4 regions of the Brenneria sp. L3-3C-1 genome follow, and region 4 is predicted to be linked to each of the others. Evidence: predicted binding sites of a transcription regulator. Region 4 holds the regulator's gene; each other region holds the start of a gene.
The links. Region 4 encodes PurR, which represses purine synthesis genes. Its sites were predicted from a motif close to CANGCAAACGTTTGCNTG; they were not measured.

Region 1: a site for PurR is predicted at 2,867-2,884, ahead of JG725_RS15885 (NCS2 family protein). Genes of this name have one in related genera too.
Region 2: a site for PurR is predicted at 3,495-3,512, ahead of rbsD (D-ribose pyranase). Genes of this name have one in related genera too.
Region 3: a site for PurR is predicted at 2,295-2,312, ahead of JG725_RS12500 (NCS2 family permease). Genes of this name have one in related genera too.

Annotation. Positions count from the first base shown of each region.
Region 1 is NZ_JAEMHF010000009.1:21,522-27,199, forward strand. Features, by position in the region: gene JG725_RS15880 (AsmA family protein) at 1-1,260, opposite strand, end outside; gene JG725_RS15885 (NCS2 family protein) at 1,421-2,812, opposite strand; gene recG (ATP-dependent DNA helicase RecG) at 2,964-5,042, opposite strand; gene trmH (tRNA (guanosine(18)-2'-O)-methyltransferase TrmH) at 5,042-5,678, opposite strand, start outside.
Region 2 is NZ_JAEMHF010000003.1:249,599-255,276, reverse strand. Features, by position in the region: gene rbsB (ribose ABC transporter substrate-binding protein RbsB) at 1-547, opposite strand, end outside; gene rbsC (ribose ABC transporter permease) at 573-1,541, opposite strand; gene rbsA (ribose ABC transporter ATP-binding protein RbsA) at 1,549-3,054, opposite strand; gene rbsD (D-ribose pyranase) at 3,062-3,481, opposite strand; gene JG725_RS10485 (YgiW/YdeI family stress tolerance OB fold protein) at 3,776-4,177, opposite strand; gene qseB (quorum sensing response regulator transcription factor QseB) at 4,402-5,064, shown strand; gene qseC (quorum sensing histidine kinase QseC) at 5,061-5,678, shown strand, end outside.
Region 3 is NZ_JAEMHF010000005.1:163,426-169,103, reverse strand. Features, by position in the region: gene JG725_RS12505 (Na+/H+ antiporter) at 1-539, opposite strand, end outside; gene JG725_RS12500 (NCS2 family permease) at 815-2,182, opposite strand; gene puuE (allantoinase PuuE) at 2,941-3,903, opposite strand; gene JG725_RS12490 (aspartate/glutamate racemase family protein) at 3,900-4,664, opposite strand; gene JG725_RS12485 (GntR family transcriptional regulator) at 4,661-5,383, opposite strand; gene JG725_RS12480 (NCS1 family nucleobase:cation symporter-1) at 5,536-5,678, shown strand, end outside.
Region 4 is NZ_JAEMHF010000001.1:851,345-857,022, forward strand. Features, by position in the region: gene JG725_RS03895 (Grx4 family monothiol glutaredoxin) at 1-174, opposite strand, end outside; gene JG725_RS03900 (C40 family peptidase) at 514-1,344, shown strand; gene JG725_RS03905 (YnhF family membrane protein) at 1,471-1,560, opposite strand; gene purR (HTH-type transcriptional repressor PurR) at 1,950-2,981, shown strand; gene cfa (cyclopropane fatty acyl phospholipid synthase) at 3,324-4,484, shown strand; gene JG725_RS03920 (riboflavin synthase subunit alpha) at 4,579-5,214, opposite strand; gene JG725_RS03925 (MATE family efflux transporter) at 5,522-5,678, shown strand, end outside.

The DNA of each region.
Region 1 (5,678 bases), on a different contig from region 4:
ATTACGCGCCAGCAGCAGATCGCTGCCGTTTCCATCCAGAGCGGTAAGCTGAAATGGAAAATCCGGGTTGATATCAATCAACAGATTACGGTTGGCGGTGAATTTCCTGATATTCACTTCCTCCAGCCAGTCCGGCAGCGTGGTTTGCCAACGCTGACGCCAGTCGGCCGGTAACGTGTATTCCATGCCCGCCACCACGAATTCATTCAGTTGCAAACGATGGTTGCTGCGTTGCCAGTTGCCGTCGGTACGCAACAGCCCTCTTTCCCAGCGGGTGGTAAACTGTTTGATTTCAACCCCGCTGGGGGAGAGTGTCAGGTTAACGATAGGGTCGATCAGATGCATATCGCCGTTGACGATATCCGTGGCATTGAACGACAGTTCGCCGCCATCGCTTTGCCAGTCGTCTTGTTTGAATGTGACGTTTTGCAGGGTGACGTCGAGATCGATAAACGCCCACCCCGGCCCTTCAATACGGGCATCGATCAAATCAAAACGGGAGACGGCAACCGAAGGCAACGCGGTAATCGGTTGCCAGAATTCCCGTAGGGTGCTTGGCGTTTGCAAGCGAACCTTGCTGAGACGCAGGTTGCCAATCTGCCAACTGCCGTCTTCCGCCCGACTGGCGCTGCCGGTTAACTGGCCTTGCGCCACGTCGGCGCCGAAATTCCCCAGGATAAGCTGATTATGATTAATTTCTCCCTGCATCAGCACCTGGCTGGCGGGGATATCATTGAGCCGCAACGAACGGGCGCTGAGTTGAAAATGCCCCTGTTTGCCGAGTAAACGCCCCGCTTCAGGCTGCCAGGGCATGATCCCGCCATTGACCTGTTGGCCGTTCAAGCGCCAGTCATCATCCTGCGCTTGAAGCGCCATCGTCCGTAGTTGTAATACATCGGCTTCGATCGGCAGGGTCGCGGCGGCGGGGGAGAGATTCAGCGTACCGCCTTCCAGTTCCAGACTGGAAAAATGGCGGGGGTCGGTTATCTGACGCGCGCTCAGCCCTGCCGAAATTTGTTTGGCGGTCAGCGTCGGCGGCTGATCCTTATGGCCGAATATGACGTCCTTCAGCAGAATCCGATCGGGCTTGGACCAGCTATGGTCAATTTTCCCCAATGAGATCTGATAGTCCGTGTTTTGATTCACCCAGTTGCCGATCCGGCTTGAGGCCCAGGTGGTTTGCAGTATTACGTACAATATCACCAGCGCCAGTAATGCCAGCAGCAGTAGGGTCAGCAATAATTTCCCGATAAATCTCATCGTGTCAGTCCATGCCAGTCGTCAGGGATAACTGTTTTTATGCCGCAATTACCCCGCAGGCTCAATAGCTAATGCTGTTACAGACCGTAAAAAGCGACCGGTGTTGCACCCGCGGTCGCTTTTATTCACGCTTATCAGAAATTATTGAAGCGAGTACGAATTATTTTTCTTCCGGGGGGAAAACCAGATTCAGCACAATCGCCGTAATACCGCCGGCGGCGATACCGGAAGACAGCAGCGTTTTCATCCAGTCGGGTGCGAATTGCAGAATCAGCGGTTGCTGCGAAACCCCCAGCCCCACGGCCAACGAGAGGGCGATAATCATGATGGCGCGACGGTTCAGCGGTTCACGCGACACGATACGCACGCCGGAAGCGGCGATCGTACCAAACATGACGATGGTTGCGCCGCCGAGCACCGGTTCCGGAATATGCTGCACAAAGCCGCTGACCGCCGGGAACAGCCCCAGAATAATCAGCATCAGCGCCACCACAAAGCCGACGTAGCGGCTGGCGACGCCGGTAAGCTGGATAACGCCGTTATTCTGGCCGAAACAGGAGTTTGGAAAGGTGTTGAAGACGGCGGACAGACAAGAGTTCAGGCCGTTCGCCAGTACGCCGCCTTTCAGACGCTTCATGTACAACGGCCCGCTGACCGGCTGTTCTGAGACATCGGATGTGGCGGTGATATCGCCGATGGTTTCCAGCGATGTCACCATAAACACCAGCATCAGCGGGATCAGCAGATTCCAGTCAAAGCCCAGGCCGTAATAGAGCGGCGTGGGCACCATGATGAATGAATGCTGTTCCGCCGGCGCGCTGTCGGGCAACATCCCCATCAGCCAGGCGCCCAGATAACCGACCGCCATGGCGATGACCAGTGAGGCCACGCGCAGATAAGGGTTACGCTGGCGGTTCAGCAGGATAATGATCAACAGTACGATACCCGCCAGCAACAGATTCTTCGGTGCGCCAAAGGTGTTGTTATTCATTGCCGCATAGCCGCCGCCGATGGAGGTCAGGCCGACCTGAATCAGCGACAGACCGATGATCATCACCACAATGCCGGATACCAGCGGCGTAATGATTCGGCGCGCAAGGTGCAAGAAGCGCGACAGAATAACTTCCGTCATGGAGGCGACCATTAGCGTGCCAAACAGCGCCGCCATCATGGTGGGGACGTCCGCTCCGCCATTTTTCAGCGCCAGCCCGCCCATGATTAATGGCGTAACGAAGTTAAAGCTGGTGCCTTGAATGGACAGTAGACCCGATCCTACCGGCCCCCAGGTTTTTATTTGCAGAATAGAGGCCAGACCGGAAGCGAACAGCGACATACTGATGATGTGTTGCGTATCTTGCGCGGGTAAACCAAGCGCCTGACAGATCAACAGCGCGGGAGTGATCACCGCGACAAACATCGCCAGCAGGTGCTGGCTGGCGGCAAACAGGGTTTGCGGCAGAGGAGGACGGTCTTCCAGACGATAAATCAACTCGCTGTGCTTGGGCGCGGCGGGACTGTCGGTTTGGTGGGTATCCGTGGTGGCGGTCGTCATAATAGTTGGCGTTCCTGAAACGACAAAGAGGGCATTTTAATGATCTCTTTAACAAAAGCAAACGTTTGCGGAACGGCGTTTCCGATATGAAATTTGTCTGGCTGGTAATGCCTTATTATTTAAAGGGATATTGTGCTGAATGATGGCGCCGTCAGGCATTGGTATAACGGGTTCTTTCGGGTAACCAGCGTTCAATCAACGCCTTGGCGTGTTCCGGGTAGCGTTGGTGGAGATGACGGGCGACGCGCTGCACCTGCGGGATCAGTGCCTGATCGCGGAGTAAATCGGCGACTTTAAATTCCGCGGCGCCGGTTTGGCGCGTACCCAGCAGTTCACCCGGGCCGCGAATTTCCAAATCACGTTGCGCAATGACAAAGCCATCGTTGCTGTCGCGTAATACCTGAAGCCGTTTTTGCGCCGTTTTGCTCAACGGGGTTTTGTAAAGCAGCACACAATGAGAAGCGACCGCGCCCCGTCCAACGCGGCCGCGTAACTGGTGAAGCTGCGCTAGGCCAAGCCTTTCTGGATTTTCGATAATCATCAGGCTGGCGTTAGGCACGTCAACCCCCACTTCAATCACCGTGGTGGCGACCAACAATTGCAGTTCGCCTTGTTTAAAAGCCTGCATGACTGCCTGTTTTTCCTGCGCTTTCATGCGTCCGTGGACTAATCCGACGGTGATGTCAGGCAGGGCGGCGGTTAATTCCTGGCAGGTCGCTTCGGCGGCCTGGGCTTCCAACAGATCGGATTCTTCAATCAGCGTACAGACCCAATAGGCTTGCCGGCCTTCTTGCCGGCAGGCGTTATCGACACGTTGAATAATCTCATTACGGCGCGTATCCGGTATGGCAACCGTGGTGACGGGCGTTCTGCCTGGCGGCAGTTCATCAATGACCGAGGTATCCAGATCGGCGTAAGCCGTCATCGCCAGCGTGCGGGGGATCGGGGTGGCGGTCATAATCAACTGATGTGGGTGGAACCCCTGTTGTTCGCCTTTTTCCCACAATGCCAGACGCTGATGTACGCCGAAACGGTGTTGTTCATCAATAATCACCAGCGCCAGCCCGTTGAATTTGACCTGTTGCTGGAAGATGGCGTGAGTGCCCACGACCATGGATACCTGACCGCTGGCAATGGCGTCCTGCTGCGCCTGTCGGGCTTTTCCTTTCTGCTTGCCGGCCAGCCAGCCCACCTCAATCCCCAGCGGCGCAAACCACTGGCGAAAGTTATGGGCATGTTGTTCCGCCAGCAGCTCGGTCGGCGCCATTAGCGCGACCTGTTTTCCGTTCGCTATCGCCCGTAGCGCGGCCAGCGCGGCAACCAGCGTTTTTCCTGACCCGACATCCCCTTGTACCAATCGCATCATGGGGAACTCTTTTGCCAGATCGGCTTCAATTTCACCAACCACGCGTTCCTGCGCGGCAGTCGGCGTAAACGGCAGCGCCGTCAGCAGGCGTAGTTTAAGAGAATCATCAGCCGCCAGGGATAATGCCCGGTAGCTTTGCGCGCCGGCGCGAACGGCCAGCATGCTTAAGTTATGCGCCAGCAGTTCTTCCATAATCAGCCGCTGTTGCGCCGGGTGTTTACCCAGTTCCAGTTCGCTGAGTTGAATGTCCGGCGGGGGACGGTGCAGGATATGCAGGGCTTCGGGCAGGCTGATGAGCGATCGACTCAGTTCTTGCGGCAGCAGTTCGTCGATCGGATTGGCGTCCAGCAGCGCCAGCGCCTGATCGGTCAGTTTACGCAATGTTGCCTGACGAACGCCTTCGGTGGTGGGATAAACCGGCGTCAGCGATCCCTGTAATTCCACCGGTGTGTTATCGCCCTGTAGGTGATATTCCGGGTGGATAATTTCAGCGCCGATTTTGCCGCGCTTGATTTCACCGTAGGCGGTGACCCGCTGACCCGGCGCCAGACTGTTCTTCATGGCGGCGTTGAAATTGAAAAAACGCATGGTCAGCACGCCGCTGCCATCGCTGATTTGGCAAGTCAGCATACGCCGATTGCCGAAGGTAATGTCGTGGCGCAGAATTTCGCCTTCCACCGTGGCAAACATGCCGGGGAGCAGGTCGCCAATCGGGTAAAGGCGAGTGCGGTCTTCGTAGCGTAACGGCAGATGCAGCAACAGATCCTGCACGGTTTCCAGCCCGAGGCGGGCAAGTTTAGCCGCCTGACTGCTACCCACGCCGGCAAGCGTGCTCAACGGTTGGGTATTCAGGCGGCCTTTCATCAGCGCTCCGAGGATTGCATTGAGGCCCACCAGGCGGTATCGGCAACGATCTGGCCGCTGCTATCAATATAAGGGCGCGGCAGACCCTTACGTTTGGCGACTCGCGCCAGTACCGGGTAGCCGCCTTCAAACAGCAACCGCTGTTGCTCTTCTTCGTCCAATGGGCTGTCCTCGCGCTGGTACATGCCGGCTAACTGACGCTGGCGCTGAGCTTCATACAGAATCAATGCGGATGCGACGGAGACATTCAGCGACTGCACCATGCCGGTCATCGGAATAATGATATCTTTATCGGCCAGTTTTAGCGCTTCCGGGCTAATACCGGTTTTTTCCTGCCCCAGTAAAATACAGGTCGGGCGGGTATAATCAATGTCGCGGAAATCGACGGCCTGTTCAGAAAGGTGCGTCGCCAGAATCTGCATGCCTGCCGTTTGCAGGTGGCTGACGGCGTCATGAATGGTGCGATGGGTTTTAACCTGTACCCAGCTATTGCTGCCGGCGGCGGAAGATACCAGCGTTTTCATTCTGCTGGTGGGCCATATGGCATGGATCTGATGGACGCCCACGGCATCGGCCGTACGAATAACGGCGGAAACATTATGCGGCTTATGCACCTGCTCCATGCAGATTGTCAGA
Region 2 (5,678 bases), on a different contig from region 4:
CCAGGATCGCGAATTTGTTCTTTTCAGCCGATTTCATAAATCCCGCGCCGCGCTCACGCGCCGCTGACGTTCCGGCGATGCCTTCCAATTGAATGATTTTGGCGCCTTCACCCGCTTGTTTGGCAATAAAATCGCCGGCGACTTTACCGCCAAAGGCGTTGTCAGAAGCCACATGGCTGATAACCTCACCGCTGCTGGCTACGCGATCGAGCGTGATCACCGGAATTTTCGCCTGATTAGCCAGCTTGATAGCGTTACCGACCGCATCGGAGTCGGTCGGGTTAATTAGCAACACTTTCGTGCCGCGAACCGTCAGGTCCTGAACGTTAGCCAGCTCTTTAGCCGGGTTATTCTGAGAATCCAGCACCACCAGGTTATAGCCCAGTTTGTCAGCTTCCTTCTGCGCCCCTTCTTTCATCGACACAAAGAACGGGTTATTCAATGTTGATACCACCAGAGCAATCGTATCTTTTGCTAATGCATTGGCGCTGACAGTCGCGCTCAACGCAACAGCAGAAACCAGAGTAGCCAGTTTTTTCATATTCATAGCTCAATTCCTGTGTGAATAAAGGTTATTTACTGCTTTTGTTATCTACCAAAACCGCCAGCAAAATGACGACTGCTTTGACGATCATCTGGTAGTAAGAAGAAACACCTAACAAATTCAATCCATTGTTAAGGAACCCCAGGATCAGCGCGCCTATCAATGTGCCGACAATACGCCCTTTGCCGCCGGCCAGACTCGTGCCCCCCAGCACCACGGCCGCGATGGCATCAAGCTCATAGCCTGTTCCAGCGGTAGGCTGAGCCGACGATAAACGCGCTACTTCGATGATTCCCGCCAGTGCGGATAACAGGCCGCACAGGGAATAGACGATGATTTTAATTTTATCAACGCTGATGCCGGACAGTCGGGTGGCGGCTTCATTCCCGCCCAGCGCATAGATATAACGGCCTAACCGGGTGTGATGAAGCATGTACCAGGCCGCCGCAAATACGATGGCCATAATCCAGATCGGCGTGGGAATACCCAAGGGACGGCCGATGCCGAACCAGCCAAAGGTGTCCGCTACATCGGAAAAACCGGTGTTGATTGGACTGCCATTGGTATAAACCATGGTCACGCCGCGCAACAACAGCATCATCACCAACGTGGCGATAAACGCCTGAACCCTGCCTTTGGAAACAATAACACCCGTCCCCGCGCCAATAATCGCGCCTAATGCCAATGCCCCGAAAACCGCCAGCAGCGCATTAACCTCAAGACCGACAATCGAGGCGGCAACCGCGCCGGTCAGCGCCAGCAAAGAACCCACGGAAAGATCGATGCCGGAAGTGAGAATGACCAGCGTCATTCCCACCGCCATAATGGCATTCACCGACGTTTGCTGGAGAATATTGAACAGGTTGTTGAGGGTGAAAAAATTCGGACTCATGGCGGAAACAACCGCAATAAGGATCAGCAGGGCGATCAGCGATTTCTGCTCCAATAGCCATTCTTTGCTGAACCAGCGTTTTGCCGTGATAGATTGGGAACTCATGTCTGACTTACTCCTGCTTTACGCCGTATTGCTTACCAACGGCCGCTGCCATCAGCGCTTCCTGGGTGGCTTGTTCAATCGGAAAATCACCGCTCAAACGGCCTTCATGCATCACAATAATGCGATCGCTCATTCCTAAAACTTCGGGCATTTCGGACGACACCAGGATGATGCTCAGCCCTTCTTGTTTGAACTGATTGATTAACTGGTAAATTTCTTTCTTCGCCCCCACGTCGACGCCGCGGGTAGGCTCATCAAGGATCAGTACATTCGGGCGAGTCATTAACCCACGGGCGATCGCCACTTTTTGCTGGTTTCCGCCGGATAACAACCCGACAGGCTGTTCCATTGACGGCGTCTTGATATTAAACAGGCGGATAAAATCGCCGACGGCCAACTGCTCTTCAGGGTGCCTGAGTTGCCCGCCGCGACGGCTGAAGTAACGCAGCGCGGTTAATGACATGTTCTCTTTGACCGACATGCCGAGCACCAGCCCATCACGTTTTCGATCTTCAGATATATAGACAATGCCGTTCGCCAAACCATCCTGCGGTCTGCGGGTCACCACTTCACGGCCATCCAGCGCCACATAGCCATTGGTGCGCGGCAGGGCGCCGTAAAGGATCTTCATCAACTCGGTACGGCCGGCCCCCATTAACCCCGCCACACCAAGAATTTCCCCTTTGCGAACGATAAAGCTAACGGCGTCGACCCCCGGCCCGGAAAGATTTTTCACCAGCAGACGGACGTCTCCCGGCGTTTGATTCAGTCGCGGATACTGCTCTTCAAGCTTACGGCCCACCATCATTTCAATAAGCCGATCTTCCTGCAACTCGCTGACCGAGCGTTCGCCGATGAACTGGCCGTCACGGAACACGGTGACGTCGTCGCATATTTCAAAAATTTCTTTCAGACGGTGAGAAATGTAAACAATGCCGCGCCCCTGGGCCCGCAGTTCTTTGATCACGCTGAATAGCGACGCGGTTTCCGTGTCCGTCAGCGCATCGGTGGGCTCATCCATAATGATGACTTTCGATTCAAAGCTCAGAACTTTGGCAATCTCCACCATCTGCTGATCGCCAATCGACAATTCGCCCACCATGCGGCGACTGTCATAGCGCAGATTCAGGCGCTTCAGCAGTTTGTCGGCCTCCGTGTACATCTTCTTCCAGTCAATGCGGCCAAAGCGATTGGTGAATTCCCGTCCCAGGAAAATATTCTCGGCGATGGTGAGTTGGGGGATAAGGTTAAGTTCCTGATGAATAATGCCAATCCCCGCCTCCTGTGAGGCTTTAGGGCCGTTAAACTCCACTTCTTTTCCCAGGAAATGCACGCTGCCGGAATCTTTGTCGTAGATACCGGTCAGCACTTTCATCATGGTGGATTTACCGGCGCCATTCTCGCCCACCAGCGCCATCACTCTTCCCGGGTAAACATTTAATGCAGCGCCGGAAAGCGCCTTAACGCCGGGGAAAGCCTTATTAATTCCTTGCAGTTGCAGTAAAGGTTGCATTGATGCCTCAGAACGTTACGCCAGCACAAAGGATGACATTGGCATACGGGGAACATTCTCCACTGCGAATGATGGCCCGGCTTTTCCCGCTTTGGGTTTTAAAAACTTCATGGCTGATATAATGCAATTCAATTGAGTTTCCCTGGTGTCGCTCAAGTTGTTTTAATTGATCAAGTAATGCGTCATGGAGTGTTGGATTTTTTTCGACGATCTCTTCCGCCAGAATGGCGGCCTCTACCTGCATCTCACTGATTACCGCATCCACAACCTGCAAAAATCCTGGAACGTTATGCGTTAATGCCAGATCGATTCGGGTCGTGGTGTCAGGAATAGGCAACCCTGCATCACAAATCACTACCTGGTCGGTATGCCCCAAACGGGAAATAACAGCAGAAACCTCAGAGTTCAGTAATACCGCTTTTTTCATCTTTTTATCCCATCAGCGAAACGTTTCGCTGATGGTCATATTAGAAAAAGATAAGTTAGAAAGGCAAAGAGGACGTAACGAAAATGTGATCGTTATCGAAACGTTTCGCTCGCGCGCGGGAAAAAACGGGCGCTTTGGGAAGAGAGCTGTTGATGAACGCTGAAAAGATGGCGCGAAGACAAAAAGTGGATTTGAAAAAACGTATTCGTCTTGTATCCACCCATTAGCTGGATTAATCAATGTTGGACAAAAGGGCGGCGTATTATCCGCCCATCGGCTAATAGTATGATGTTACTACTGGATTTTTCTCACCTGTTTGACATCCAACTCGGCCGAACTGAACCCTTTATCCAGTTCCCCTTGCAGTTCAACCTTATCCTGAGGGGTAATGGTCTGCCCGTTCCAGTATTTATCATCGATTTCAACCGTGATGGTGCCTGACTCGTCGCGGAACAGATAGTCTTCGCCCCCGATGCGCTGTTCGATGGTGCCTTGCAGGATAACCCAACTGTCGTCTTTCATCTCTTTGGCTTTCGCAACCGTCGTTACGCTCCCCTGAGGGCCGATAAATCCGCCAGCGGCATTCTGGCTATGAGCGGCAGGCGCTTTAGGATCGACAAACCCGCCGGTTTGTGCGGCGAAAACCGGTGCGGCACACAGTGCGGCGATAGCGAATACAGCAGCTGTTTTTTTCATAGCTTGGTTTCCTTAGTTTCTTTCGATTTGCCGCGCAGCAAAACTGCGCGTGATTTGTTTTACGCGCAAAGTAAAACAAAATGTTCTTAACAGGATCTTAAGGATAGGTCAGATTTCCTTATCTTTAATAAATACTGCGAAGCGCTCCGCGTTTGACGGTTTTCTGGTTGCCAGCGCCGTGCGTTAAACCGTATAACATCGCGATAAGCAACCTGGTGGACGGTATGAGAATATTGCTAATAGAAGATGACCGCTTGATCGGCGATGGCCTGAAAGCCGGGCTGATTAAGCTCGGTTTTAATGTTGACTGGTTTACGCAGGGCAAAGAAGGGTTAGCCGCGTTGGATGCCGCCCCCTACGACGCCGTGGTTCTCGATCTCGGTCTGCCGGAAATGGACGGGCTGGAAATCCTGCGTCACTGGCGTCAAGCGGGACATGACGAGCCCGTATTGATCCTTACCGCGCGGGATGCGCTGGAACAACGGGTTGAAGGCTTGCAGCTCGGCGCGGATGACTATCTGTGCAAACCTTTTGCGCTGGCGGAGGTCGCCGCCCGCCTGCAAGCGTTAATCCGCCGCCGGCATGGTCAATTACAGCCGACGCTCACCCACGGCGCCGTATCGCTGGAACCGGGTTCCCGTACCGTTACGTTCAACAATGAGCCACTGATGCTTAAATCCCGTGAGCTGGCGCTGCTGGAGCTGTTTTTGATGAATCCCGCCCGCGTGCTGACGCGTTCTCAGTTGGAAGAAAAGCTCTATAGCTGGGACGATGATGTTTCGAGCAACGCCGTGGAAGTCCACATTCACCACCTGCGTAAAAAACTGGGCAGCAACTTTATCCGCACCGTACATGGCGTCGGCTATATATTGGGAGAAGCGCAATGACGCATCTCAGCCTGCGCTTGCGCCTGATTGCCGGCTTTATTCTGCTGACGCTGATTTGCTGGGGAAGCGCCGGGTTCCTGTCGTGGTATCAAACCCGTCATAATATTAATGAATTATTTGATACCCAGCAGATGTTATTCGCCAAGCGGCTCGCCACCATGAACCCGGAGGAGATAAACCCGGCGTCCGCATCATTGCCGCAAACCAAAAGTTGGGTTCGCGACCGCCGGGGCAATCAGGAAGAAGACGCGCTGGCGTTTGCCATTTTCACCCGTAGCGGACAGATGGTGCTGAATGACGGTGAGAACGGTAAAGATTTTATCTTCAACTATTCGCAAAACGGTTTTACCGACGGCAGACTGCGCGACGACAACGACCGGTGGCGCTTGGTGTGGCTGGCGACGGCGGATAATCGCTATGTCGTCGTGGTCGGTCAGGAATGGGAATACCGCCAGGATATGGTGCTGGATATTGTACAGACCAACCTCATGCCCTGGCTGTTCGCCCTGCCGGCGATGCTGATTTTAATGTTCTGGATGATTTCTCGTGAATTGTCGCCGCTCAAACGTATTACCACGCAGTTGCGCCAACGCCCGCCGGAAGATGATACGCCA
Region 3 (5,678 bases), on a different contig from region 4:
CCCGACACGCTGAACACCATGGTGCCCATGGCGATGGCGACGGCGAATTTCAGCGACACCAGACCGGACGCATCATTCATTAATGCTTCGCCCTGAAGGATCCCCATCAGCTTTTTCGGGATGCGATCTTCGCCCACGATGCCGGAAAGCGCCACGGCGTCGGTCGGAGACAGCACGGCAGCCAGGGCGAAAGCCGCAATCAGCGGCATGCCGGGCACCATCCAGTAGATGAAGTATCCGACGCCGGCCACGGTAATCAACACCAAAACCAGCGCCAGACCGATGATCTCACGCCCATGCTTGAGAAATTCACGGGTCGGCGTCTTCCAGCCGTCGGCAAACAGCAGCGGCGGAATAAACAGCACCATAAACAGCTCGGGATTGAAATCGACGTGCAAACCGAACTGGGGCCAGGCAAGTATGGCGCCGACGGCAATTTGCATTAACGGCAGAGGTATCTGAAAAGGTAAAATTCGTGTAACCACCCCTGACAGAGAAACCATCAGGGTCAAAATAAGAATAGTAAAAAAGATTTCCATGCTTTCCTTAGACGATCTCCCGCTGCATTAAAAAGTGAGTTATCCGCCAGCCAGGCTTAATGACGTGCTACCTAATATTTAACGCATTTATTCTGGCATTAACATCGGTTTTTACGTGAAGAAATTAATATTTTTCGCCGGACGGGAATAGGCCCTCCGACGCCTGCAAATCCATGTTAAGAATAGCGGAAAAAGCGGAAATCAAACGGCGGAAAAAAGGATAAGCGGACAGTTGAAGGGGGACAACGTCCCCCGACACAGAAAGCCCCGGCGGATTACAGCGCCCAACCGCCGGCGTAGAACACCACCAGCGCGATGGCGATCAGGACGGTGCCGATATTCAGCTTGCGCCATTCGCCGGAGAAAATACGCCCCAGCACCAGTGAACCGAAGCCCAGCATAATGCCGGTAACGATATTGCAGGTCAGCACGATAAATACGGCGCACACCAGACCGGACATGGCATCAACGAAGTCGTCAAAGTTCAGTTTGGACACGTTGCCCAGCATCAACAAACCGACATACATTAGCGCCGGCGCGGTCGCATAGCCGGGAACCAGATAAGACAGCGGCGACAGGAACAAAATCAGCAGGAACAATACGCCGACGACCGTAGCGGTCAGACCGGTTTTACCGCCGGCAGCCGTACCGGCGGCGGATTCAATATAGACCGCCGCCGGCGCCGTACCCACCAGACTGGAGAAAATGCTGCTGACGGAGTCGGAGGTCAAGGCTTTGCCGCCGTTGATGATTTGTCCGTCTTTATCCAGCAGGTTGGCCTGCCCCGCCACCGCACGAATGGTGCCGGTGGCGTCAAAGACCGCCGTCATCACCAGCGCCAGTACGCTTGGCAAAATCACCGGCTGCAACGCGCCCATGATATCCAGGCTGAAGATCAGCGACGTGCCGTCCGCCCCCGTCAGACTGGGCCACGCAAACCAGCCCTGATATTTCACATTCGGATCGAAAATCAGACCGAGGACGGAAATCACGATGATCACCAGCAAAATACCGCCCGGTACGCGACGTTTTTCCAGACCGATGGTGGCCGCCAACCCGAGCAGCGCCATAATAACCGGGAAAGAAGTAAAATCGCCCAGCGCAACCGGCAAGCCGTCAAGCGGGTTTTTAATCACCAGACCGATCCCGTTGGCGGCAATAATCAACAGAAACAGGCCGATACCGATGCCGGTTCCGTGAGCCACCCCGAGCGGCAGGTTACGCAAAATCCAGGTGCGGATCCCGGTGGCGGAGATAATGGTGAACAATACCCCCATCAGGAAAATCGCGCCCAACGCGACCGGCACGCTGATCTGCTGGCCCAATACCAGACTGAACGCGGTAAACGCGGTCAGAGAAATGGCGCAGCCAATCGCCATCGGCAGATTGGCCCATAAGCCCATCAGTAATGAACCAAAACCGGCAACCAGACAGGTGGCGACAAACACCGCCGTCGGCGGAAAGCCGGCTTTACCCAGCATACCCGGAACAACGATAACCGAGTAAACCATGGCCAGAAAGGTGGTTAGCCCTGCCAACACTTCCTGACGCACGTTGCTGCCACGCTGGGTAATATTAAAAAATGCATCAAGCGCGCCGTGCGAACGGGCCGCACTATCAGCCTGACGAGTGGTATTTGACATGGTGGTATCCCCTGAGATGTCATCATTATTAAGGTAAATCGTAAGCGGTTCACCCAGCCTTGCACCGGGTATGGTCGGCAAACGCCCATCCACAAAGAACCATCAGGCCGTGCACGCAAACGATTAACTCGCTGAATGCAAAACCTCAAAATTTCGCCGGGTCAATTGAAGCAAACGATTATCCTGCTTCCCCGACGTCTATTTCAACTGCTATTCAAGACTATTTACCAATAGTTGCCGCGTAATACCCCACCGGCCGTCCCACTGACGCCAACGCGATCGTCGTCGAACCGCCTGGTGGGAAAACAGAGGATCGTCAGCGAAAACCAAACAATCAAAACGACGGTTTATTTCAAACAAACTGCATAATCATTTTTTTGTGATTTGCGTCACAAAAAAATTGACCCACCATATCGACGCGAGTATGCTTTAAAACGTGAAGAGCATCACAGAATTGGATTAATCTACGAGGAAGCTGAAATGAAACTGGTAAAAAAAATCATCGTTGCGTTTGAAAACATCAACGTAAACTTCGGCACATTCAACCTGTAAGATCAGCAAAAGTGAGAAGAATAAAGATGAGAGTTGTCCGTAAAATCAATCAATTGCTAAAAGCGTTGGGCAAAAACTATCACGGTTTCAACTCCCACGCCATCTTCCGTTAATCGCATCAAGTGTGATGACAAAAATTTAAATGGCTGCCATCGGGCGGCCATTTTTGTTTTCATCGGTACAGCGCTTTTTTCGCCGCGCTGCAATCACCACGATGTCGGGTAAGGATGATGCCGGATCCAGTGATCGGCAATATCCTGACGACGACAGATCCATACGCGATCGTGCTGCTGGATATAGTCGAGAAAGCGCTGCAACGCCCGAAAGCGCCCTGGTCGCCCAAGCAAACGGCAGTGCATACCGATCGACAGCATTTTCGGCGACGTCTCGCCTTCGGCATACAACACATCAAAGCTGTCTTTCAGGTAGGTAAAAAACTGATCGCCGCTGTTAAAACCCTGCGGCGAAGCAAAACGCATATCATTGGCTTCCAGCGTGTAGGGCACAACCAGATGCGGCCGGATCTCTCCGTCAGAACGCGTTACCGGCATCCAGAACGGCAGATCGTCACCATAATAGTCGCTGTCATACAGAAAGCCGCCGTGATCGACCACCAACTGACGCGTATTGGGGCTATCGCGTCCGGTGTACCAGCCCGCCGGCGGTTGACCGAACAATGCGGTCAACACCTCCACCGCTTTTTGCATATGCAGCCGCTCGGTATCGATATCCATATTCTGATAGTGGATCCAACGCCAGCCGTGGCTGACCACATCGTAACCAGCGGACGTAATGGCTTCCACCACCGCCGGATTGCGAGCCAGCGCCATGGCGACGCCAAACACCGTTAACGGCAATCCGCGACGCTGAAACTCCTGATGAATACGCCAGAATCCGGCCCGGGAACCGTACTCATACAACGAATCCATCGACATATGGCGATCGGGATAGCTGGCCGCGCCGATGATATCGGAAAGAAACTGTTCCGAACCGGCATCGCCATGCAGCACATGGTTTTCCGATCCTTCCTCATAGTTCAGCACAAACTGTACGGCAATTCGCGCCTGCCCCGGCCAGTTGGCGTGCGGCGGCTTGCCGGCATAACCGATCAGATCGCGCGGATAGCGGCTATCAATCTCCTCCAGCGCTATTCCCGGTTGTCTTTTCATACTGCCTTCCTTAACGACTGTGTTTCACGTAACTGGCTGAATATTCCGGTCAGCGGTTTGGCGATTGGATAATCGAGATCGCCACGCTTGCTGGTAGTCAGCCCCAGCGACGCCAATGACTCGATCAACTTGACCGCCGAACTGACGCCATCAATAACCGGGATCCCTAATTCCTGCGTGAGCGCCAACGCCAGATCGGCCATGCCGCCGCAGCCCAGCACGATCGCGCCGGTATCATCCTGACGGCTGGATTGTATACACAATTCCCGCACCTTCTGTTGCGCCACGCCCGCATCCTCTTCCAGCGCCAGCACCGGCAGGTCGATGGCATGCAGCCCGGCACAATGATGTTCAAAGCCATAACGTTGCAATAAATGACGGGCGATAATCAGCGTGCGCGGCAACGTCGTGACGATCGAAAAGCGCGTCGCCACCAGCGTCGCCATATGCATGGCGGCTTCGGCAATCCCCACCACCGGCGCGCTAGCCAGCTCACGGGCCGCCAGCAACCCCGGGTCGCCGAAACAGGCGATAACATGCCCCTGAACGCCCTGCTCCTTCCCTTTCCTCACCTGCTCCAGCACGCCAATCGCGGCAATCGCCTCATCAAAGTGGCCTTCAATCGACGGCACGCCGTGCGATGGGCTGACGGCGATAATTTCCGTTCCCGGCGCCGCAACGCGACGGGCCGCGTCGCCGATAGTCTCGGTCATGGCAAGACTGGTATTCGGGTTGATGACCTGTATCACACATGAACTCATGCTTTGCGCCCCTTAAGGTGACCAAACAGGCGAGAAAAATCAGGCGCGATCTCTTTGTCGCGATCAAAACGCAGGCTGGCGACGATATCGGCAAAGTGGTGCTGCATTGCGGTCGATAGCGCGTCGGCCTTTTTCTCACGCAACAGCGTGAAAAGATCGTGGTGATCGTGACCACGGCATCCCTGCTGCCACGGCGCGCCATAGGCCGCGATAACCAACGACGATCGCAGAGTTAACTGCGACACCATGCCAGTCAGCACGGTATTGCCGGAGATTGCCTGTATCTGAATATGAAAAGCGGCGGACAGACGGATCGCTTCCGGCCCGTTTTGATCGCGGTGAGCCTGCTGTTCCGCCTGTAACAGGTTTTCCAGCGCAACCAGATGGGGGGACTGGCAGTGCGCCACCACCTGCGGCAGGTTGGCGCACTCCAGTATGCTGCGGGTTTGGAAAATCTCTTGCGCTTCTTCTACCGACGGCGTGGCGACATGCGCACCTCGTTTGGGCGTTAAGGTGATCATTTGCACCGTGGCAAGGCGTTGCAGCACTTTTCTGATCCCGGTGCGGCTGACGTCAAATACCTCCGCCAGCGCTTCCTCAGGCAATTTTGTTCCCGGCAATAGCTGATGCTCAACGATCGCATTCAGCAAGGCGTGATAGATAACTTCATCTTTTTGTTCAAAAAACGGAGCTTGCTCAAGTCCATAGGTATAATTCATCGGTTTATCCCGTCATCACATTATTGCTAAATCGTATACTGATTAATCTATTTTTTGTATACAAAAAAACAATTTTGGCCTAATTAATGCAATTCCTTTTGCATACATCGATTTGGTTAATTTCTCGGTCGTAGTCAAAAGGAGCAGATTCCATGCCAGAAAATAATACGTTAGACAATGACGCTCAGGCACATTACAGCCCCAGATTATGCAATGAGGATCTGGCCCCCACCCGCGTTCAAACCTGGTCCTGGTACAACATCTTTTCGTTCTGGATGTCTGATGTCCACAGCAT
Region 4 (5,678 bases):
ATCCGGGTTCTGTAGGATATCGACATAGGCGAAACGTTCGCCACAAGCCGACAACGCCTGTACCGCCTGTGCGGAAAACCCGCAACTTGGCAATTTAGGTGAACCTTTCATATACAGCAGAATCGGGTTTTCAGCGATCTGGCGCTGAATTTTTTCAATTGTCGTTGTCGTCATTCTCTTGCTTCCTTAACCTATAGGATGGCTAACGTCATGTTCATTAACCATAAGCGCTATCAGATGTGCCATTACAGCGCCATCCACTCAATGATATTGTACCGAGAGCGGCCGCCACAAAAAAACGCTATTTTTTGTAGGGATATATTTTCCCCTAGCGTACACCGCTGTTGATAAATTCACGGCAGAAAACGATGATAAATCCACCGAAAAACCATCATTAACTTTTTTTCACTATTCTGTATACACAAAGTGGTCATTCCCACTTTTTTATACGGCCGTTTTCGGGAATACTGTTCCGCTTGAACGATTTAAGGATTAAATTCGGCCATTTTCATGATGCGCGTGTTTATTGCTATTTTTATATTATTTTTCAGTAATTTACTCCCGAGCATAGCTCAGGCGACGCCGCATACGCCAAAATCATCGTCACCAAAAACCAGCGTAGGCGCCGTACCTGATGACAATCATAAAAAAAACAAACACCCCGGAAACAGCCGCAAAGCGAATACGCCGCATCCTGAGATCAATAAAGTTAAAACCGTCCGCACGACGCAGCATAAACCGCAGCAAATCGCATCAAGAACAAAGAACAACACCCCGGCGTTAATTAAGACCGGCCTCAAAAAGTCGCAGACGAAAAACGGGGTAAGACTTTCCTCGTCGAACGCCAGAGTAAAACACGGCCTTAAAAACACCGATCTAAAAAACCGGAAAAGCGAAGAGAAAGGATTGGCATTAAGCGCCGCGCATAAAAAACGCTATCAACAAGCCAAATTAACGGCGATGAACAAGCTGATGAGCCAGGTGGGAAAACCTTATCGCTGGGGCGGATCATCGCCTTTTACCGGTTTTGACTGTAGTGGTTTGGTTTATTACGCCTACAAAGACGTGGTTAAAATCCCCATCCCCCGCACGGCGAATGAAATGTATCATTTACGCGATGCGGCGCCGATTCAGAAAAGCGAATTGGAAAGCGGCGATTTGGTTTTCTTCCGCATCAACAATCGCGGCGTCGCCGATCATGTCGGGGTTTATCTGGGCAACGGGAAATTCATTCAGTCGCCGCGTACCGGCTCGGATATTCGCATTAGTAAACTGAGTGAGGATTACTGGCAGGATCATTATGTCGGCGCACGGCGCGTCGTCACTCCTCAGACCATGCGCTGACGCTGGCTCAGAGAGGGCACAACAAGCTAAACTGCGAGGCAGAAAGAATTCAGGCATGTTTTCACACCGTAAAACATGCCTGAGTAAATAGTGATAGCGTTAAACGGCGGAACGCCCCAACGCCAATTAATTCAGTACCGCGACAAAACTAAAGACAATGATCATCGCCAGCGCACCAACGGTGGTCAGCAACGACATCTTCAGGTCAGTATCCATAGGTGTCTCCTTTGCGCACACAAGTTATCGGAAGAAAGTATTGACCATCTTTGGAAGCTCAGCCCCAACCTCGGGTAAAAAACCGCTTAATGACGATAGCGATTCTTCCATAGTTTGAAAGAAAAATCTTATACCTATGTATCAATAATAGTATAAATTACCGCTTCCACTTTGGTGGCAAATCGGACAAAATCCGCTGTTTAACGACGCGCCGCGTAGTATTCGAAAAATAGTGGTCGAAAAACGTCAACCTTGCCCCTTCAGGTATAACATTCGGCATTCTCCTTCTGAAATCCTGTTTTTTCACTAAGAAAGAGAACGATAAACGCAGGCAAACGATTAACAATATACTTACGACTGTAATAAGTGCGTTCAGGAGTTATTTTTACATGGCAACGATCAAAGATGTGGCGAAACGCGCCGGCGTTTCTACCACAACCGTATCACACGTGATTAATAAAACACGTTTCGTCGCCGAAGAGACCAAGGCTGCCGTACGCGCAGCCATTAAAGAATTACACTATTCGCCCAGCGCCGTCGCCCGCAGTCTTAAAGTTAATCACACTAAATCCATTGGTTTGCTGGCGACGTCAAGTGAAGCTCCCTATTTTGCGGAAATCATAGAAGCCGTTGAAAACAGTTGCTATGCCAAAGGCTATACGCTGATTTTATGTAATTCGCATAACGAGCTTGATAAACAACGCGCCTATCTTTCCATGCTGGCGCAAAAACGCGTCGATGGCTTGCTGGTCATGTGTGCGGAATATCCACCCGAATTGCTCGCCATGCTGGAAAACTATCGCAGCATTCCGATGGTGGTTATGGATTGGGGTCAGGCGCACAGCGATTTTACCGATACCATTATCGATAACGCCTTTGAGGGCGGTTATATGGCGGGCCGTTACCTTATCGAGCGCGGTCATCGGGACATCGGCGCCATCCCCGGCATTCAAGAGCGAAATACCGGCAGCGGGCGCTATCTTGGTTTTTTAAAAGCGTTGAACGACGCCGATATTCAGATTCATGATGAATGGATCGTTCAGGGCGATTTCGAGCCGGAATCCGGCTATAAGGCGATGCACCAAATTCTGGCGCAGAAACACCGGCCGACGGCGGTGTTCTGCGGCGGGGATATTATGGCGATGGGAGCGATCTGCGCCGCCGATGAACTGGGGCTGCGCGTTCCTCAGGATATTTCGGTGATTGGCTACGACAATATCCGCCATGCCCGCTTTTTTACCCCGGCGCTGACCACCATTCATCAGCCCAAAGAACGGCTGGGGCAATCCGCTTTTTCCATGTTGCTGGACCGTATCACCAGCAAGCGTGAAGATGCCCAGGTTATCGAAGTACACCCTACCCTGATTGAGCGCCGTTCCGTTGCCGACGGTCCCTTTCGCGACTATCGACGTTACTCCTGATAACAGACGAATTTCTTATATCACGCGGCAAGATGCTTGATACCAACAACTGCTTCAGTCAATTTATACTTGTACCCCGACTGAAGCAGTCATAAACTATTTATGATTTTTTGTGACAACAATTCTATTTATCACTATCTTTTAGTGTTAAGCGCATAGGGAATGTGCGTTTTTATCTTAAGGATAAGTGCCCCTACGTATTTGCGTACCGGCTTTTCTCTTCAATTTCCTCTGACGATTCAGAGAGTAGACGATGGGCGATCCCCACCGATACCGAGAATAGGTAAAAATTGTCTATGTTTTCCTTGCGGTTTCATCATGAAAGCAAGGTAGGGAGAAGTTATGAGTTCATCATGTATAGAAGATGTGGCGGAGCTTGACCGCCATAACACATCCTGGTTCCAAATTGTGCGGGAAATGCTGGCTATCGCTGATATCAAAATCAACGGTTCCCGCCCTTTCGATATCAAAGTTAAAAATCCTGATTTTTTTAAGCGCGTATTGCGTGAAGGATCATTGGGATTGGGTGAAAGCTATATGGATGGCTGGTGGGAGTGCGAGAGACTAGACATATTTTTTCATCGCGTATTACGCGCCGGATTGGATGAAAAAATCCCCCACCATCTCAAAGATATCTTGCGCATCGCTGCCGCACGGCTGATAAATTTACAATCCAAAAAGCGCGCCTGGATAGTCGGCAAAGAGCACTATGATTTAGGCAACGACTTATTTTCGCTGATGCTGGATCCCGCGATGCAGTACTCATGCGGCTACTGGAAACAGGCGTCCACGCTGGAGCAGGCTCAGCAAGACAAGCTGGCGATGATCTGCGAAAAGCTGCAACTCAAACCAGGAATGAAACTGTTGGATATCGGCTGTGGCTGGGGCGGATTGGCGGAATTTGCCGCTCGCCGGTATGGCGTCTCGGTCTGCGGCGTCACCATTTCCAAAGAACAGCAGAAGCTGGCGCAGGAGCGCTGCAAAGATCTGGATGTCACCATTTTGCTACAGGATTATCGCGATCTGAATCTGCAATTTGATCGGGTCGTCTCTGTCGGGATGTTTGAACATGTCGGGCCGAGAAACTACGACACCTATTTCCGTGTCGTCAGAAAAAATCTTAAAGCAGACGGATTATTTTTACTGCACACCATAGGCGCCAAAAAAACCAACGCCGAAGTCGATCCCTGGATTAATAAATACATTTTCCCTAACGGCTGCGTACCTTCAGTACAACATATCGCGCACGCCAGCGAACCTTATATGGTGATGGAAGACTGGCATAACTTTGGCGCCGATTATGATCGCACCCTGATGGCATGGCACGAGCGTTTCCAACAATCCTGGCCTGAGCTTTCCGAGCGCTACTCCGCACGGTTCCGTCGCATGTTCGGCTACTATCTCAATGCCTGCGCCGGCGCATTTCGCGCCCGTAACATTCAGCTTTGGCAAGTGCTGTTCAGCATTGACGGTATCGAAGGCGGCGTGCGCGTTCCACGCTGAACGGATTTTGACAAGGCCGTACGGGAACCTTTTCCGAACGGCTTGCTTTTGCTAGCCAAACGCTTAACGCCGCGCCAGCGTTTTTTTCGTCAGCCTACTCTTCCGACGTAACCGGAGCCGGCTGCCGGTTGGCTAATACCCGTTCAACCGTATCGACGACCGCTTGTGTTTGCGGGTCGATTTCAATATTCACCCGATGCCCCAGGCGCTTTTGTCCCAGCGTGGTGCGGTTCAGCGTCTCAGGAATCAAATGCACGCAGAAACGGCTGCGGGTGACTTCCCCAATCGTTAGACTGATGCCGTCAATCCCGATAAAACCTTTGTGCAGCACATACTTCATCAGTGATTCGTCAGCCAGCCGGAACCAAATCTGGTGATTATTTTCCGACACCAGAATTTTCACCACCTCTGCGGTACAGATGATATGACCGGACATCACGTGTCCACCGATCTCATCACCATATTTTGCCGCCCGCTCAACGTTTACCCGATCGCCTTCGGCGATCTCTCCCAGATTGGTCAGCCGGAGCGTTTCTTTCATTAAATCAAAACTGACGCGATCGCCTTTCACTGAGGTCACCGTCAGGCAGCAGCCATTATTAGCGACGGAAGCGCCGGGAACCAGTCCCGACAATAATTCGGGCGGCAGTTGAATAACATGGGTACGAAAATTTGATTTTTCATCAATGGACACCACCGGCGCGGTGCCTTGAACAATACCGGTAAACATACGGCTTGCCTCTTAAAAACGATGTAAATGAAATAGGTGCTAAACGATACCGATAGCACGCTCATTGCCGATTGCTATAAATGACTGTTATGCAGTGTGCCCCAGATTAAGTTGAAAACCAAACCCATTACCGAAATCGGCGAGTATGTTAATCGGCCAGTCGCCTTCGGTTAATTTATTCTCCGGCAAGCTGGTTTCCGGCCGACAAGTCGTTACAATACCAGCCTCGTCTCGGGCTGAGACAGAATTGTATTTATCCACGATTAATTATTCCGCTATCCGGTTCGTCAATTCAAGGAAGGTGTTTGTGCAGAAGTATCGGTCAGAAGCGCGTAATTTATTGGCGCTCGCGGTTCCTGTCATTATTGCGCAAGTATCTCAGACATCCATGGGGGTGGTCGATACCATTATGGCCGGCGCCTACAGCGCCACGGATATGGCCGCCGTCGCCGTCGGAACGTCCA